Regions from separate parts of the Dorea longicatena genome, predicted to be linked through region 1. Evidence: predicted binding sites of a transcription regulator. Region 1 holds the regulator's gene; the other holds the start of a gene.

What was found. The regulator NrdR, encoded in region 1, represses ribonucleotide reductase genes. The targets are predictions, from matches to a motif close to CACAANATNTTGTG.
Region 2: a site for NrdR is predicted at 3,537-3,550, ahead of nrdD (anaerobic ribonucleoside-triphosphate reductase). Genes of this name have one in related genera too.

The regions. Positions count from the first base shown of each region.
Region 1 is NZ_CP102280.1:696,900-705,035, forward strand. It holds gene NQ508_RS03395 (aldose 1-epimerase family protein) at 1-102, shown strand, start outside; gene trxA (thioredoxin) at 209-517, shown strand; gene dapB (4-hydroxy-tetrahydrodipicolinate reductase) at 681-1,478, opposite strand; gene NQ508_RS03410 (helix-turn-helix domain-containing protein) at 1,772-2,905, shown strand; gene NQ508_RS03415 (HAD family hydrolase) at 2,993-3,622, shown strand; gene arcC (carbamate kinase) at 3,755-4,684, shown strand; gene NQ508_RS03425 (ferredoxin) at 4,750-4,935, shown strand; gene NQ508_RS03430 (YlmC/YmxH family sporulation protein) at 5,101-5,349, shown strand; gene nrdR (transcriptional regulator NrdR) at 5,437-5,886, shown strand; gene truA (tRNA pseudouridine(38-40) synthase TruA) at 6,064-6,798, shown strand; gene NQ508_RS03445 (exodeoxyribonuclease III) at 6,856-7,608, shown strand; gene ymfI (elongation factor P 5-aminopentanone reductase) at 7,713-8,136, opposite strand, start outside.
Region 2 is NZ_CP102280.1:2,733,520-2,741,655, forward strand. It holds gene NQ508_RS13130 (L-cysteine desulfidase family protein) at 1-1,103, opposite strand, end outside; gene nrdD (anaerobic ribonucleoside-triphosphate reductase) at 1,260-3,449, opposite strand; gene rd (rubredoxin) at 3,960-4,121, shown strand; gene NQ508_RS13145 (Crp/Fnr family transcriptional regulator) at 4,132-4,800, opposite strand; gene NQ508_RS13150 (bacteriohemerythrin) at 4,898-5,320, shown strand; gene NQ508_RS13155 (DMT family transporter) at 5,418-6,311, shown strand; gene NQ508_RS13160 (hypothetical protein) at 6,463-6,621, shown strand; gene NQ508_RS13165 (hypothetical protein) at 6,639-6,992, opposite strand; gene NQ508_RS13170 (PD-(D/E)XK nuclease family transposase) at 7,064-8,062, opposite strand.

The sequences.
Region 1 (8,136 bases):
GACAGTGAAAGATTCGACGGGGAATTAAAAGACAGAGACTGGGAAAATGCTCTGGAAGCGGGCGGAGAATTTGAGGCTTCATACAAAATTATTATTGAATAATTTTTTCAGAATATTTTATAGAATTTATATGGATAACTTTGGGGAATCGGTTATAATAAGCATGTAGTTACATGATAATAGTCATTACGAAAGAGAGGAAATAGATATGGCAGTTATACATTTGTCAAAAGATAATTTTAATGAAGAAGTACTGGAGTCAAAAGTACCTGTAATGGTAGATTTCTGGGCAACGTGGTGCGGACCATGCAAGACGATGGCACCGATCGTGGAAGAGATTGCAGAAGAACGTACAGATATCAAAGTATGCAAAATTGACGTAGATCAGGAACCGGAACTTGCAAGACAGTATCGTGTAATGTCTATCCCGACATTTCTGGTGTTCAAAGACGGAGAAGTCGTTAAGAGAGATATGGGTGTGATGTCCAAGGACGAGCTGGAAGGTCTGATTGTTTAATGTGTGAAAAGGTTGATATCCGGCTGGAATAAAATAAAAGGTACATTCCTGTGCAGACTTTAATGCAAGGGAATGTACCTTTTATTTTTATCGCCATGCGTTCGTAAGGAACTGCCAATGGCGGATTTTTTGTAGTTCTGTGTTTGATCCATTCATTAGTGGATTAAATTCCAAGCACATCTTTGATGGAATAGAACCCAGGGCCTTTCCCTTCAAGATAAGCAGCACAGTCACAGGCTCCTCTTGCAAAGCATTCCCAGTTATAGGAGTGATGGGTAATTTCCAGACGTTCGCCCATGCCTCCGAAGTATACGGTATGGCTGCTTGGAATATTGCCGGCACGAAGGGAATGGTAGCCGATGGTTCCAGGTTCACGAGGTGATTCGCCTTCACGTCCGTAGACTGCAATATCGCTAAGCTCTTTGCCGAGAGCATGAGCCATGATCTCACCCATCTCTTTAGAAGTTCCGCTTGGTGCATCCTTCTTCCACTGATCATGCATTTCCAGAATCTCGATATCAATCTCATCTTTTAAAGTTGCAGTAACAAGTTCCAGAAGTTTGTTCATGATATTCACAAGTTTTGAAGTGTTAGCCGCATAGAGCATCGGGATCTGTTTGCCGGCTTCTTCGAAGCGTTTCATTTCTTCAGCGGAAAATCCGGTCGATCCACATACCAGTGCTTTCTTATGGGCAATAGCAAGATCCAGAACTTCCATGGCCATTTCTTTTGTGGAAAAATCAATGATGACATCACAGGAATCAATGATACTTTCAAGGTCATCGGTTACAGGAACTCCGAGTTCGAAGCCCGTCATGGCAACAGTGCCCAGATCCTTTCCGATATAATCCCGTCCCTTTGGTGCTATTGCACCCACCAGTTCCATATCGTCACGACTGGCAGCGACCTGTGTGATCAGTTTTCCCATTTTACCTTTTGGTCCGATTACAATAACTTTCATAATAGTAGTCTCCTTTCATAAACCGGTCATATGTTGCTGAATCATATTTTATATCGCTATGCGTTCTGCAGATTCAGACATTGTATAAACTGTCTTCAGTATAGCACAGCAAGAGGCGGGTGAATATGAAGAAATAAAAAAGTGGATGAAAAGTCTGAAAATTACGAAAAATGAAAGCTGTCAACCAATGGTTGCGAGATTGCAATGTTACATATGTGGACAAATGCAGGAGAATAAGACATAATGAAAAAAATGAATTCATTTCGTATAGATATTATTAAGAAGGTGAGAAAATGACATTAGGTGAAAAGATATATAAGTTGAGGACAAAACGATCTATGACGCAGGAACAGCTTGCGGAAAAAATAGGAGTGTCACGACAGTCTGTATCCAAATGGGAAACAGACAGTGCCATTCCGGATATAGAAAAATTAAAATTATTGGCGGAGATTTTTGAAGTGTCTATAACAGAGCTTTTGGGGATGGAATGCGAAGAAGATACAAAACGTAAAGATGAAAAAGAAAGAATAGAACATTGCCAAAAAGAAATAAAACGGTGGAAGAGATATGCTATAGTTTTGATAGCAATTTCTGCGATTCTTCTTGCTGCGTGTATCGGTGGAAGTATATATGTAAGATATTTTATTATTGAAGAAAAATCAAATAATACAGAAGCACAGACGACACAGATCGTACAGCAGGAAACGGATGAAGACAGTGAACAGATAGGAAGGCCAAAAGGAATCATATCGGAGTTTTACAGAAGTGTACGTTGTTCCGAGGACGGAAAGATATATCTGAAATTAAAGTGTGTTCTGGTTCGGGACAGCGCAGAAACACAAATGACAGGTCTTGTTAAGACCGACGAAAGTGACGGAAACATATCTGTAGATATGGTAAAAAAAGAAAATGGATATGAAGGCGAGGCAGAGATACCGGTAAGTTATCTGGAGAATCCGGTGAATATCAGTCTTAATATCGATAAGAGTGGTGAAAAACAGAATGTCGTCATTGATACAGATTCGACGGAGTATTTACTGGAGCAGATCGACTGGCTTCCGATGGCAGATCTGGAGGCAGATGAGACAGGAAATGGTGAATATCAGTCAGGTTATCTGAATGTTCGTGCTTCGGAGCAAAAGAATATGAAGAATGTGGAAGCTGTGAAGCTAGAGATGAAAATCGGCAAGAAGAAAGTATTCAAAAAAGAATTATCATCCAGGGAATGGAAGGATCTGAAAAATCACGGACAGATAGGGTATTCATATGAATATAAAAACATAGGAAAGCTGTATGATGATTATACAGACGGTAAGATTATAATAAAGATCAAATATTATAATAAAGAACTGAAAAAGAATGTAGAAATATGGATAAATCCATGGGAAGGTATAGAATCACGGGAAAAGATACTGCTGAAAGACTGAAAGAAGACCGGGCTTGTAGTAAAGCCTTGAAGTATAGTATACTTAGGAAAGACAGTTTTATGAACAAAAAGATAACGGAGGAAGGAAATGAAGGGAATTATATTTGATGTAGATGGTACTTTATGGGATTCAACCGAAATGGTAGCAGTTGCATGGAATAAAGTGATCAAGGATGAAGGAATAGAACACAAAGAACTTGAAGAAAAAGATCTGAAAAAAGAGTTTGGAAAGCCAATGGAAGCGATTGGTGAAAGTCTTTTTCCGGAGATGCCGAAAGATGAGATGATGAAGCTCATGGAGAAAATGTTGAAATATGAAAATGGATTGGTTGCGTCCGGTCCATGTGTGATATTTGAAGGTGTACAGGAGACAATTAAAAAATTAAGTGAGAAATATCCACTGTATATTGTAAGTAACTGTCAGGACGGATATATTGAAGCATTTTTGCAGTATTCAAAATTAGGAGAGTATTTTAAGGATTTCACCTGCCCGGCTTATACCGGAAGATTAAAAGGAGAGAATATCCGGATTATCATGGAAAGAAATGGTCTGAGTGAGGCGGTTTATGTTGGAGATACACAGGGAGATGCGAATTCGTGTAAGGAAGCAGAAATACCGATGATCTATGCAGCTTACGGATTCGGCGAAGTAGAAAAAGCAGACGCTTCTATTCAATCTTTTGATGAGCTTCTGGATATGGATTTTGACAGATTATAAAATGTATACAGGATAAATGACTGAATTATAGGGAATATAAGGGTAAAAAAGATTGCATTTTACATGGAAAAATACTATAATTCTCTTATATTTATTTCGTAGAAAAATACTAGAAAAGCAGAGGTATAGATTATGAAAAAAAGAGTTGTAGTTGCATTAGGACACAGAGCACTTGGTACGACATTACCAGAACAGAAAGAGGCAGTAAAGAAGACTGCGAAAGTTATCGGTGATTTGATTGAAAAAGGATATCAGGTTGCAATTACACACAGTAATGCACCTCAGGTTGGTATGATCCATACAGCAATGAATGAATTTGCCAAAGAACATGAAGATTATACGGCAGCACCAATGTCTGTATGTTCTGCTATGAGTCAGGGCTATATCGGATACGACCTTCAGAATGCAATCCGTGAAGAATTGATGAATCGTGGTATTTACAGAACTGTCAGTACAGTTCTGACACAGGTGATCGTTGATCCGTACGATGAAGCGTTCTATACACCAACAAAAGTTCTGGGACGTTATATGGATGCAGAAGAGGCAAGTGCCGAGCGCAAAAAAGGTAATTATGTAGTAGAAGAGCCTGGAAAAGGATTCCGCCGTATTGTATCTGCACCGAATCCGGTCAACATCGTAGAGATTGATGCGATCAAAGCATTACTGGATGCAGATCAGGTTGTTATAGCCTGCGGAGGAGGCGGTATTCCGGTACTGGAACAGGATCATCGCCTGAAAGGAGCAAGTGCCGTAATCGAAAAAGATCTGACTGCAGGAAAGATGGCAGAAGAGACAGATGCCGATGAACTGATCATTCTGACAAGTGTTGAGAAAGTTAAGATCAACATGGACAGACCGGAAGAGGAAGAGCTTGGAGAGATCAGCGTCGCTCAGGCAAAAGAATACATGGAAGAAGGACATTTTGGAAAATATAACATGTATCCAAAATTCAGAGCAGCAGTTGAATTCCTCGAAAAGAGAGAAGGAAGAAGTGCGCTGATCACATCATTTGACAAATTCGATGAAGCACTTAAGGGAAAAACCGGTACAGTGATTAGATAAGAACAGGAATAATTTGCTGAAAATGAGACATACTGTTGTAGAGATTTTACAAGGAGGGATGTTTCATGGAAGCAAAGGTTATAGACGGATGTATCTCCTGCGGAGCATGTATCGCAACATGTCCGGAGGTGTTCCGATTTGATGAAGACGGCCTGGCAGAAGCTTATGCCAAAGTGACACCGGAACATGAAAGTGCAACAATAGAGGCCAAAGAAGAGTGTCCGGTGGCTGTTATTATGATCGAAGAATAAAAAGGAAAACGGTCTGTATAGACGCAGTGTAGCACTGTGGATGTACAGGCTGTTTTTTTGACCGGAGAAGGGGGCTTTGCATATTTTAAAACAGGACTCTTTATTACAGAAAATGAGTATAAAATGGAATAAAGAGCAGAATATTGTCAAAACAGGTGAGGGAAGATGGCAAAAGTTCGATTAAGTGAATGGAAGAAAAAAGAAGTGATCAACTGCTGTGACTGTAAAAAGCTTGGTTATATAGAGGATTTGATCATTGATGAATGTAAAGGATGCATAGAGGCCCTGGTGGTACCGGAGGGAGGAAAATGGTGTAATTTTTTCGGAGATGGGACGGAGTATATCATTCCTTTTTCCTGCATTAAAAGGATTGGTCCGGACCTGATTCTGGTGGAAATCCATGAAGAAAAATAGGAGAAATTTGTTTGACTTATGTTTGTGGAAAAGATATACTGTATTTGAATATAAAGACAGTATAATGGACAGAAAGGAACGATTCAGATGAAGTGCCCATATTGCAATAATCCGGATACAAGAGTTATCGATTCCAGACCGGCAGAAGACGGGAGTTCTATCAGACGCCGCCGTTCATGTGATGTATGCGGCAAACGTTTTACGACATATGAGAAAGTAGAGACAATTCCACTGACTGTGATCAAAAAGGACAATACAAGAGAGCAGTATGATCGTCGGAAAGTAGAGAATGGAGTTGTGCGTGCTTGCTATAAACGACCGGTTGCAACAGCAGATATTCAGAAAGTTGTTGACAGAATAGAGACAAAAGTTTTCAGCCTGGAGGAAAAAGAGATTCCAAGCAGTGCGATCGGAGAAGCAGTCATGGATGAACTGAAGGCACTGGATGAAGTTGCTTATGTCAGATTTGCATCTGTTTACAGAGAATTTAAAGATGTAAGTACGTTTATGGATGAATTAAAGAAGATATTAGAATAAGAATGAATTGCTTATAAAGTAATAAAGTGATAGAATATAAGGGAGAAGCAAAAAATTATTTGCTTCTCCCTTTTTCAAAAAGAAAACAGATATAGAATTATCTTTACAGTATATGGAAATAATAGAAACAGATAAAATGATAGAAGATGAACGATAGAATAGATTGGGTGAAATAATATGAGAACATATAAGTTAACCATTTCCTATGATGGAAGCAGATATCAGGGATGGCAGAGACAGGCCACAACAGATAACACAATACAGTATATTCTGGAGTGGAGTATCGGTAAACTGGTTGGATATCGTGTGCATATAGATGGATCGGGAAGAACAGATGCGGGTGTTCATGCACGTGGACAGGTTGCAAGTGTGAAACTTTCTAAATTATATGATACCAAGGAACTCAAAGATTCACTGAACAGATATCTTCCGGAAGATATCCGTATTGTGAAAGTAGAACTTGCCAAGAATGGTTTTCATGCACGCAAGAGTGCCAAAGGGAAAAAATACGAATATTATATTGACTGTCGTGAAAAACCGGATGTTTTTTCCAGAAGATATTGCTATCATTATCCGGAAAAACTGGACATCGAGGCAATGCGTGATGCAACAAAATATCTGATAGGACCAAAGAATTTTACAAGTTTTACGGATGATAAAGAATGCAAAGATCCAATCCGTAAGATTACAAACATTAAGATAGTAAGCAGCGGAGAAAAAGTGCGGATCACCTATTACGGAACCGGATTTTTATATCATATGGTAAGAATCCTTACAGGAACACTTCTGGAGATTGGTGCAGGAAAGAGGGATGCATCCATGCTGCCGGTCGTAATTGCAGCAGAGGACAGAAGCCTTGCAGGATTTTTAGCTCCGGCAAGAGGATTGTTTTTAAGAAAAGTATATTATTAAACTGCGCCTATATGGGTGAATCAGGGACAAAAAAGTAAGAACGGTCGGGAGGAAGATATGAAGTTTATATCGTGGAATGTCAACGGAATCCGTGCATGTGCACAAAAAGGATTTATGGATATTTTTAATGAAGCGGATGCAGATATTTTCTGTATACAGGAATCAAAGATGCAGGCTGGGCAGCTGGAACTAGATACGCCGGGATATCATCAGTACTGGAATTATGCTGAGAGAAAAGGTTATTCCGGAACGGCAATCTTTACAAAAGAAGAGCCTCTTTCCGTGAGCTATGGATTGGGAATAGAAGAACATGATAAAGAAGGCCGTGTGATTACGTTAGAGTTTGAAGACTTTTATTTTATTACAGTCTATACACCAAATTCACAGAGCGAACTTGCACGACTGGATTACAGAATGCGATGGGAAGATGCGTTTCTTGCATATCTTAAGAAATTAGAAGAAAAGAAACCGGTGATCTTCTGCGGAGATCTTAATGTAGCACATAAAGAGATTGATTTGAAGAATCCGAAAACCAATCGTAAAAATGCGGGATTTACGGATGAGGAGAGAGGAAAATTTACGAATCTGTTAAATGCGGGGTTCATTGATACGTTCCGCTATTTTTATCCGGATGCAGAGGGAATCTATTCTTGGTGGTCATACCGCTTCAGTGCAAGAAAGAAGAATGCAGGCTGGCGTATTGACTATTTCTGTGTATCTGAAAGCCTGAAAGACAGGATAAAAGATGCGAAAATCCTGACTGAGATCATGGGGTCGGACCATTGCCCCGTGGAACTTGATTTTGAATAAAAACATATAAAAAGAAAAACATAAGCGAACCGTGCAATATTTATTGCACGGTTCGCTTATGTTTAAGAAACAGTATTGTCTGAATATCGGTTGGTCAAAAAATTTTATAGAAATCCGCCGTCAACTCCGATGATCTGTCCGGTCATATATTCTGGAGCATGTACAATATTCCATACCATCTGAGCGATTTCTTTCGGAGTACCATATCTGCCGGCCGGAATTTCTTCTTCAAGAGCCTTTCTCTCTTCGCTGGTAAGCTGATCATTCATAGAGGTATCGATTACTCCGCAGGCAATCGCATTAACCTGAACGTTACTCGGTGCGAGTTCTTTGGCGAGCGCTTTGGTAAATCCGTTGATGCCGGACTTGGAAGCAGAGTATGCAACTTCACAGGAAGCACCGGATGTCCCCCACATGGAAGAAATATTGATGATTTTTCCGGAACGTTTGGAAACCATCGGAGGAATCGCCTGTCTGCAACAGTAAAATACGGAAGAAAGATTAGTTTGAATGATCCGGTTCCAGTCC
Region 2 (8,136 bases), 880 kb from region 1:
GATGAAGCGATTTTCGCAGCACAGGATGCTTTTGCACCATCACATACCATACCGGATACAATTGCCAGAGCATTTACCACTGTATGGATCACTTCTTCATAACCACCGCCACAAAGATATGCTATTCCGGCTCCGGCTGCCGCACCCGCACTTACTGCACCACAATATGCCGACAGTCGCCCGATTCCCGTCTTCTGGTGGATTGCGACCAGATTCGAAAGAACCAGTGCGCGGTATGTCTTTTCCTCTCCGGATTGTAATTCATCTGCATATTCCAGAACCGGAAGAGAACAGGTCATTCCCTGATTACCGCTTCCCGCATTGATCACAACCGGAAGCTCACATCCGTTCATACGCGCATCGGAACCTGCCGCCGCACGTGCTTTTGCTCTGGTACGTACATCGTTTCCATAAGTATCCAGAAGAACACTTCCGATGTTTGCTCCGTAATTTCCTTTCAATCCTTCATCCGCAATTGCAGAATTATATTCTATCTGACGTCCGATCACTTCCCGGATATCTTCTATGTCCACTGTATTTGCAAAATCCCAGATAGATTTCATATCCAGAAGACTTCTGTCTGTCAGTCCTTCTTCGCTTTCTCCTGCGACCGGTACATTAAGCAGGATCTCTCCATTCTTTTCTATTCTTACAATATTCGTATGATAGTTGGCAATTCTTACTTTTGCCTTATCTTCCCCGTGAAATACCTCCACAATAATATCAAATACACATCCGTTATTGATATGTTCTACCGTAATCTCTGTATGTTCAAGAAATTCTGCGATTTCTTTTGTCTCTTCTTCTGTTACCTCGGAGATAACTTCCAGTTCTTTTTCTGCGTTTCCTGCAACAATCCCCGCTGCTGCTGCCGCCGGTATTCCTTTTAAATGATTTGTATTCGGCACAATTACACTCTTTACATTCTTAATGATACTTCCGCTTGCTCCGATACAGACTCTGTCCGGCAGACATCCCAGTACTTCTCTTGCCTTTGCAGCCGCATAAGCCAGCGCGATCGGTTCCGTACACCCCATTGCAGGAATCAGCTCTTCATTTAAAATCTGAACATATGCCTGATACTTTTCATTATCTTTTGTCATTTTTTAATCCTCCTGTCGACATTTTCTTTTCCCCATATTTTTTTATTATAACGCATGCCCTTTTGAAAAGCTATCTTTATACGATATAAAAAGGCCTTTCAAAAAGCTTTCTCACTTCTTAAAAGGCCTTTTTTACTGTCTTTATATCTTGCAGTTTTACAAATGCAATACTCTGTCCTTAATCTCCTGCGTACGTCCTTGATTCCAGAACTGTGTTCCGATATATCCGCAGGTTCTTCTTGCCACAAATAACTTATCCTGATCCTGATTACCACAGTTCGGGCATTCCCAGATCAGCTTTCCATTCTCATCTTCTTTAATCTGGATCTCTCCGTCATATCCACAGCATTCACAGTAATCACTCTTTGTATTCAGCTCTGCATACATAATGTTATTGTAAATATACTGCATAACAGAAAGTACTGCCGGAATATTGTTCTGCATATTCGGTACTTCGATGTAACTGATTGCTCCACCCGGTGAAAGCTTCTGGAAATCGGCTTCGAATTTCAGTTTCTTGAATGCATCAATCTTCTCTGATACATGTACATGATAGCTGTTCGTAATATAATTCTTATCTGTTACACCCTTGATGATTCCAAAACGCTTCTGCAGACATTTTGCAAATTTGTATGTGGTAGATTCCATCGGTGTTCCGTATACAGAATAGCTGATATTCTCTGCTTTTTTCCACTCTTCACATTTATCATTTAACTTCTGCATTACCTGCATTGCAAATGGTCTTGCTGCGGGATCGGTATGTGATTTGCCAAGCATACGTACACACATCTCATAAAGTCCTGCATATCCAAGCGAAATAGTGGAGTAACCATTAAATAATAATTTATCGATCGTCTCACCCTTCTTCAGTCTTGCAAGTGCACCGTTCTGCCACAGAATCGGAGCAACATCGGAAACCGTTCCCAGGAGACGTTCATGTCTGCATCTCAGTGCTCTGTGACATAATTCCAGACGCTCATCCAGGATCTTCCAGAATTTCTCCATATCTCCTTCTGATGAACATGCAACATCAACTAAGTTGATCGTTACAACTCCCTGGTTAAAACGTCCATAGAACTTATGGCTTCCGTCCGGATTTCTCTGGCTGTCTTCTACCGTCAGGAACGAACGGCATCCCATACAAGGATATACTTCTCCATTCTTCATCTCTTTCATAATCTTGGCAGAGATGTAGTCCGGTACCATACGTTTTGCGGTACATTTTGCTGCCAGTTCTGTCAGATGCCAGTATTTGGAATCTTCTGTAATATTATCCTCATCCAGTACATAGATCAGTTTCGGGAATGCCGGTGTGATCCATACACCTTTTTCATTCTTTACTCCCTGCATTCTCTGAATCATCACTTCTTCAATGATCATAGCCAGGTCATCACGGGTTCTGCCTTCTTCTACCTCATCCAGATACATGAACATCGTCACAAATGGTGCCTGACCGTTACATGTCATTAATGTGATAAGCTGATACTGAATTGTCTGGATACCACTCTTTACTTCTTCTCTTAAACGGCGCTCTGTCACCTTATTGATAATTGTCTCATCTAAAGCTTCTCCGCATTCTTCACGCTCTGCGATTACATTTCTGCGGATCTTCTTACGGCTGATATCGACAAACGGTGCCAGATGTGCCAGTGTAAATGACTGTCCGCCGTACTGGTTACTTGCTACCTGTGCAACGATCTGTGTCGTTACATTACATGCTGTAAAGAAGCTGTGCGGCTTCTCGATCATGGTCTCACTAATGACAGTTCCATTCTGAAGCATATCCTGAAGATTGATCAGGTCACAGTTATGCTCTTTCTGTGCGAAATAGTCGGAATCATGGAAATGAATGATTCCCGCTTCATGCGCACGTACAACCTCTTCTGGAAGAAGGACACGTCTTGACAAGTCCTTACTTACTTCTCCGGCCATATAATCACGCTGTGTAGAGTTGATCACAGGATTCTTGTTAGAGTTCTCCTGATTCACCTCTTCATTCATATGATCCAGAAGTGCAAGAATTCCGTTATCTGTTGTATTCGTCTTTCTCATCAGTTCTCTTTTATAACGATAGCGCACATATTTCTGTGCGACTTCATAGCCGCGCAGTTCCATAATTCCAGTCTCTACCATATCCTGTATATCTTCTACATTGACAGCATGAGTGGATTCCTCAATTTTCTTTGCAACGTTGTCCGCCACTGCCATAATCTGATATTCATTCATCCGATGCAGTTTATCGACGTCCTTGTTTGCACCTTTGATCGCATTAATGATCTTCTCCAGGTCGAAGGCTACCTCTTCGCCGTTTCTCTTAATTACGTTCGTCTTTATTTCTGCGTTCATGTTTATCCCTCTCTTGTTTTTATTGCCGATGTAGTATGTGCTCACCCTCAAATACTACTAAATATTGTTTTTTTAACATCATTTCCGCACAAGATATTGTGCAAGTAATATGATACTCTATAACAGGCGAAAATGAAAGAGGTAATTTTGTTAAAATAAATGTTTGAAATGTGGTCTAAATTTTGGTGATATTTTTTTACGAAATCTGTTGCATTTTTAATTTTGTGACGGGTAAAGTGTGGCACATAGTTAAGAATACTTAAGACGCATTCCCTGTATTGATTTTTGCATTCAAAGATACTGATAATATGAAGTTGTTGTGCCGATATTTCTTCATTTATAAAATTAATCTCTGTCAATCTTAATCCATATAACAAATTATCATTTTTTGTTGTTTCGTAACATTTGTTACAAACCATTTCCTATAAAAGCTATATACTCTAATCACAACATAAGTTGTACAACACCAGTTAACACCAACTAAGTTTTAATAAAAAGGAGATTTTAATTATGAAAAAATATGTATGTGAACCATGTGGCTACGAATATGACCCAGCTGTAGGAGACCCGGATAACGGAATCGCACCGGGCACAGCCTTTGAAGATATTCCGGATGACTGGGTATGTCCAATCTGTGGATTAGGAAAAGAGGTATTTGTTGCAGAAGATTAATTACTATTGATTACTCTTCTTCCTGCAGCCTTTCATAATCCGTGATCTCAATTACCTTACGGCCTACAAGACGGATGATACCTTCATCCTGTAAAGTAAGCAGCATACGCGACAGAGATGGTCTTGTAGTATTCAGATATACTGCCAGATCTTCCCTGTTCATATGCAGACGAACCCGGTAGTCCGGATCACAGTTTTCCAACAGGTACGCCGCTACACGCTGACGTAAGTTTCCACTGGTAAGAACCTCTATCTGACGGTTACATTTCTCTGCTTTTTCCGCAAAAAGCTGAAGCATATTGAACACAACCTTACTGTGATGTACACAATTTCTTTCGCATCTTCCGCCAAAGAAATTCTGTGAAACCTCCAGAACCGACACTTCACTTTTTGCTTTTGCATAACCGGAGTAAGCAGACTGGCGCAGAAATAGTTCTACTTCGCCAAACTCCTCACCCACCGTAACATAACTGCTTCGAGTAATCTTGCCATTCAGGTTGATACTGCCAAGCTCAACCATTCCTTCCAATATGAAATATAATTTTAACGGTGCATCACCCTGGCGGAAAATATAGGTACCTTTCGGATATTTCTTTACTACAGCCTGTGAACAGACAAGACTTTTTTCCAGTTCTTCTTCTGTCAGGTTCTGAAATATCTGTAACTGTTGTAACTTCATAATCCAATCCTTTTCTCTGCTGATAACAATTTCTATGATTCATTATAGACTATGCGAGACTGGGATTCAATGCGTATCAAAGACAGGAGGTTTCTCTATGAATATTACATTTGACGATAACTTAATTACAGGCAACAAGACCATCGATTCCCAGCATCAGGAACTGATTGACCGCATCCGGCAGTTCGTTGCAGCATGCGAATCCAGTGACAGTAAGATCAAAGCAATCAAAATGTTAGATTATCTTGATGAATATACGAATTTCCATTTTCAGGAAGAAGAAGATCTGCAGAAAAAAGTATCTTACCCGGAACTTGCCGCACATCATGCCAAACATGAAGAATTCAAGAAATCCATTCAGGAATTATATGATTATCTTAATGAAAACGAAGGACCTGATGATCAGTTTATCGAACAGGTAAAGCGCAATGTCGTAGACTGGCTGTTCCAGCATATCAAGACTTTTGACCGGTCTGTAGCAGAATATATTCATTTGAAAGATAATTCTGATCGATTATAGTGATTCATAAAAATGCACAAAACGGACATGTTCTCATAACAATGTCCGTTTTTGTGATATACTTAATTTATTATATTTACAAAGGATTGGGGTACTTATGAATCAGAAACTTACCAAATACGCCTGGTTACTGCCATTTTTCTCCGGCATCTGCTGGGGTGCTGCCGGAATCTTTGTCCGTACACTGGAACACGATGGGCTCGACAACTTTTCCATCATTAGTTTCCGGATGTTGCTTGCAGCTCTGATCACTGGCATATGGATTCTATTCTATAACCGACATTTATTTTATGTACATCGGCGTGACTTCTGGCTTTTTATCGGAAGCGGCATGATCGGCATGACCGCCCTCAGTGTCTTTTATAATATTTCCGTTACGAAAGGATCTCTTGCACTTTCTGCCGTGTTACTTGCCATGTCTCCAGTCTTTGTTCTGTTTCTGGCTGCTATATTCTTCCATGAACCAGTAACCAGACACAAACTGACCTGTGTAACACTCGCACTCATTGGCTGTGTACTGGTAAGCGGAGTACTGGAAAGCAATGGACTTTCCTGGAGCATAACAGGAATTCTCTGCGGAATTCTGGCAAGCTTTTTCTATGCTGTATATGGAATCATAAGCAAAAAAGTCACACAAAAAGGATATCATTTCCTGACGATTACTTTTTACGGCACACTCTTTTCCGGCATGACAATGCTGCCTTTCAGTAATATACACTCTTTAAGCGGTATGATTGTCTCAGGGCAAAGGACCACCTTTTTTATCCTGGTTATTCATGCGCTGGTATCATCCGTCCTGCCTTATGCACTATATTCTTTATCCATGCGCTATATGGAGGCCGGCAAGGCATCGATTCTCGCTTCCAGCGAACCTGCCGCCGCCATGTTATTCGGAGCGGTACTCTATGCCGAAACACCAGGTATTCTTTCCATCTGTGGACTTTGTTTTACAATTACTGCTGTAATATTATTAAATTATGAAAGGAATTGAACATATGGTACACCCGAACGACAATGCTATTGCCTATATGAATAAACGCGGATTCCGCAACATCATACTTTCCATCGAAACAATCACCAGTTGATGTGCCCCTCCGCGTCTGGAGATATCGGTAGGATTTACCGATAAAGAAAAAGAGGACATGCTCGCACAGGGGTATGTCTGCGAGACCAGTCCTCTTGGAAATGTCTATTATCTGCCTGATGGGGTTACTGTAACCGGGGATATCAGCATCAATTATATGGAATATCCCTGGATTACATGCTTTGAGGTAAGCGGTCTGGCTGTTTCACGTTCCTGAGACAGCCAGGCTATGTATTACTCTTTTGCTTCCTCCATTTTTTGTATTTCTTGTTCTGATTGTTTTATCTGTTCATCCAACTGTCTTATCTGCCTATCGCTTTCTTTTATCTGTTCATCCAACTGTCCTATCTGCCTATCACTTTCTTTTATCTGTTCATCCAGTTGTCTTATTTGCTTATCACTTTCTTTTATTTGTTTATTCCGTTGTCTTATCTGTTCATCCAGTTGTCTTGACTGCTCATCTTTCTGTTTTATCTGCTCATCTAGTTGTTTTATCTGCTCATCTTTCTCTTCTATCTGCCTCCGCATATCTTCAATCATGAATTCTACTGTATTTCGATCTAATTCTAACAATTCTTCCGAAAACATCTACATCACCTCTTTCAACTGACTAGTTATTTTTATAAGTATCTAAAACAATTCTTTTGACATTTTTCATGCTATTTTTTATCCAATAGCTGCTGTAATCGTTGTATTTCTTTCCTCATTTCTAACATCTCCTCATCCTTCTGACTCAACTGCTCTCTCTGGCAGTCTATCTCCTTCTGCATATCATCAATCATCAGCTTTACTGTATTCCTGTCTAACTCCAGCAATTCTTTCGAAAACATCTGCATCACCTCTTCGATATTCCGGCAGACATCATAAGCCTGTTCATACATTTCTTTAAAATCCGGATATTTCTCTATAATTTCTATAATTGTCTCCGGATCATCCATGCAGAAAAATGCAAGCCATGCCTCCAGCCGATTTTCTATTTTTACACTTCTATTTTCATTTTGCTGATTCTTTTTGAATATGTCAAGAGGTATGAACAGATATTCCTGTAATAAATTTATATTTACCCCTGTATCAGATTTTTGCATAAACCGATGGATATAATTATTGGAAAATTTCTGGAATTCGGTTGGACTTTTTTCGAATAACACGATCGTGTACACCTGTTTGATATCTCTGTAAGAGAATCGTTTTCCTTTGATTCCTCTCACTCTCTTATACTGCCGAAGCAACAGATCCGCCGAGTAACAGGCACTTCTTTCTCCCGGAAAATAATATCCGATTTTCTGAATTTCCAGATTCGCAATACTTCCATCTTCCAGTTGCACCACCATATCTGTAATAAGAAGCGTAGATTCATCCGCTAATCTTGTCCCGTCATTTGGTAATACATCTACGATTCTCACTCTTTGTCCAAGAAGCAGTGTGAGTAATTCATTTACCCTCTCCGGTGTATTCTCCGGATTCAGAATTTCTTTTATCATGAAATCATACATGATTTTTATACCTTTCACTCCGGTACAAAAATCCAGAAATTCATTTTGATTTTCCTCTGTCCACTCATAAAATAAATTTTTTAATCTGCTTTTACTTTCAATCTCATTCAACACCTCCTCCCTTGTCCGAATCATCGGGAAATACTGTTGAAGTTTGTTTGTCATAGGCACGTCCTCCTGAATAGATTATAAAATTTTCGTGTTCTCTCAAGTCGGAAATATGTTTCAGACATTTTTAG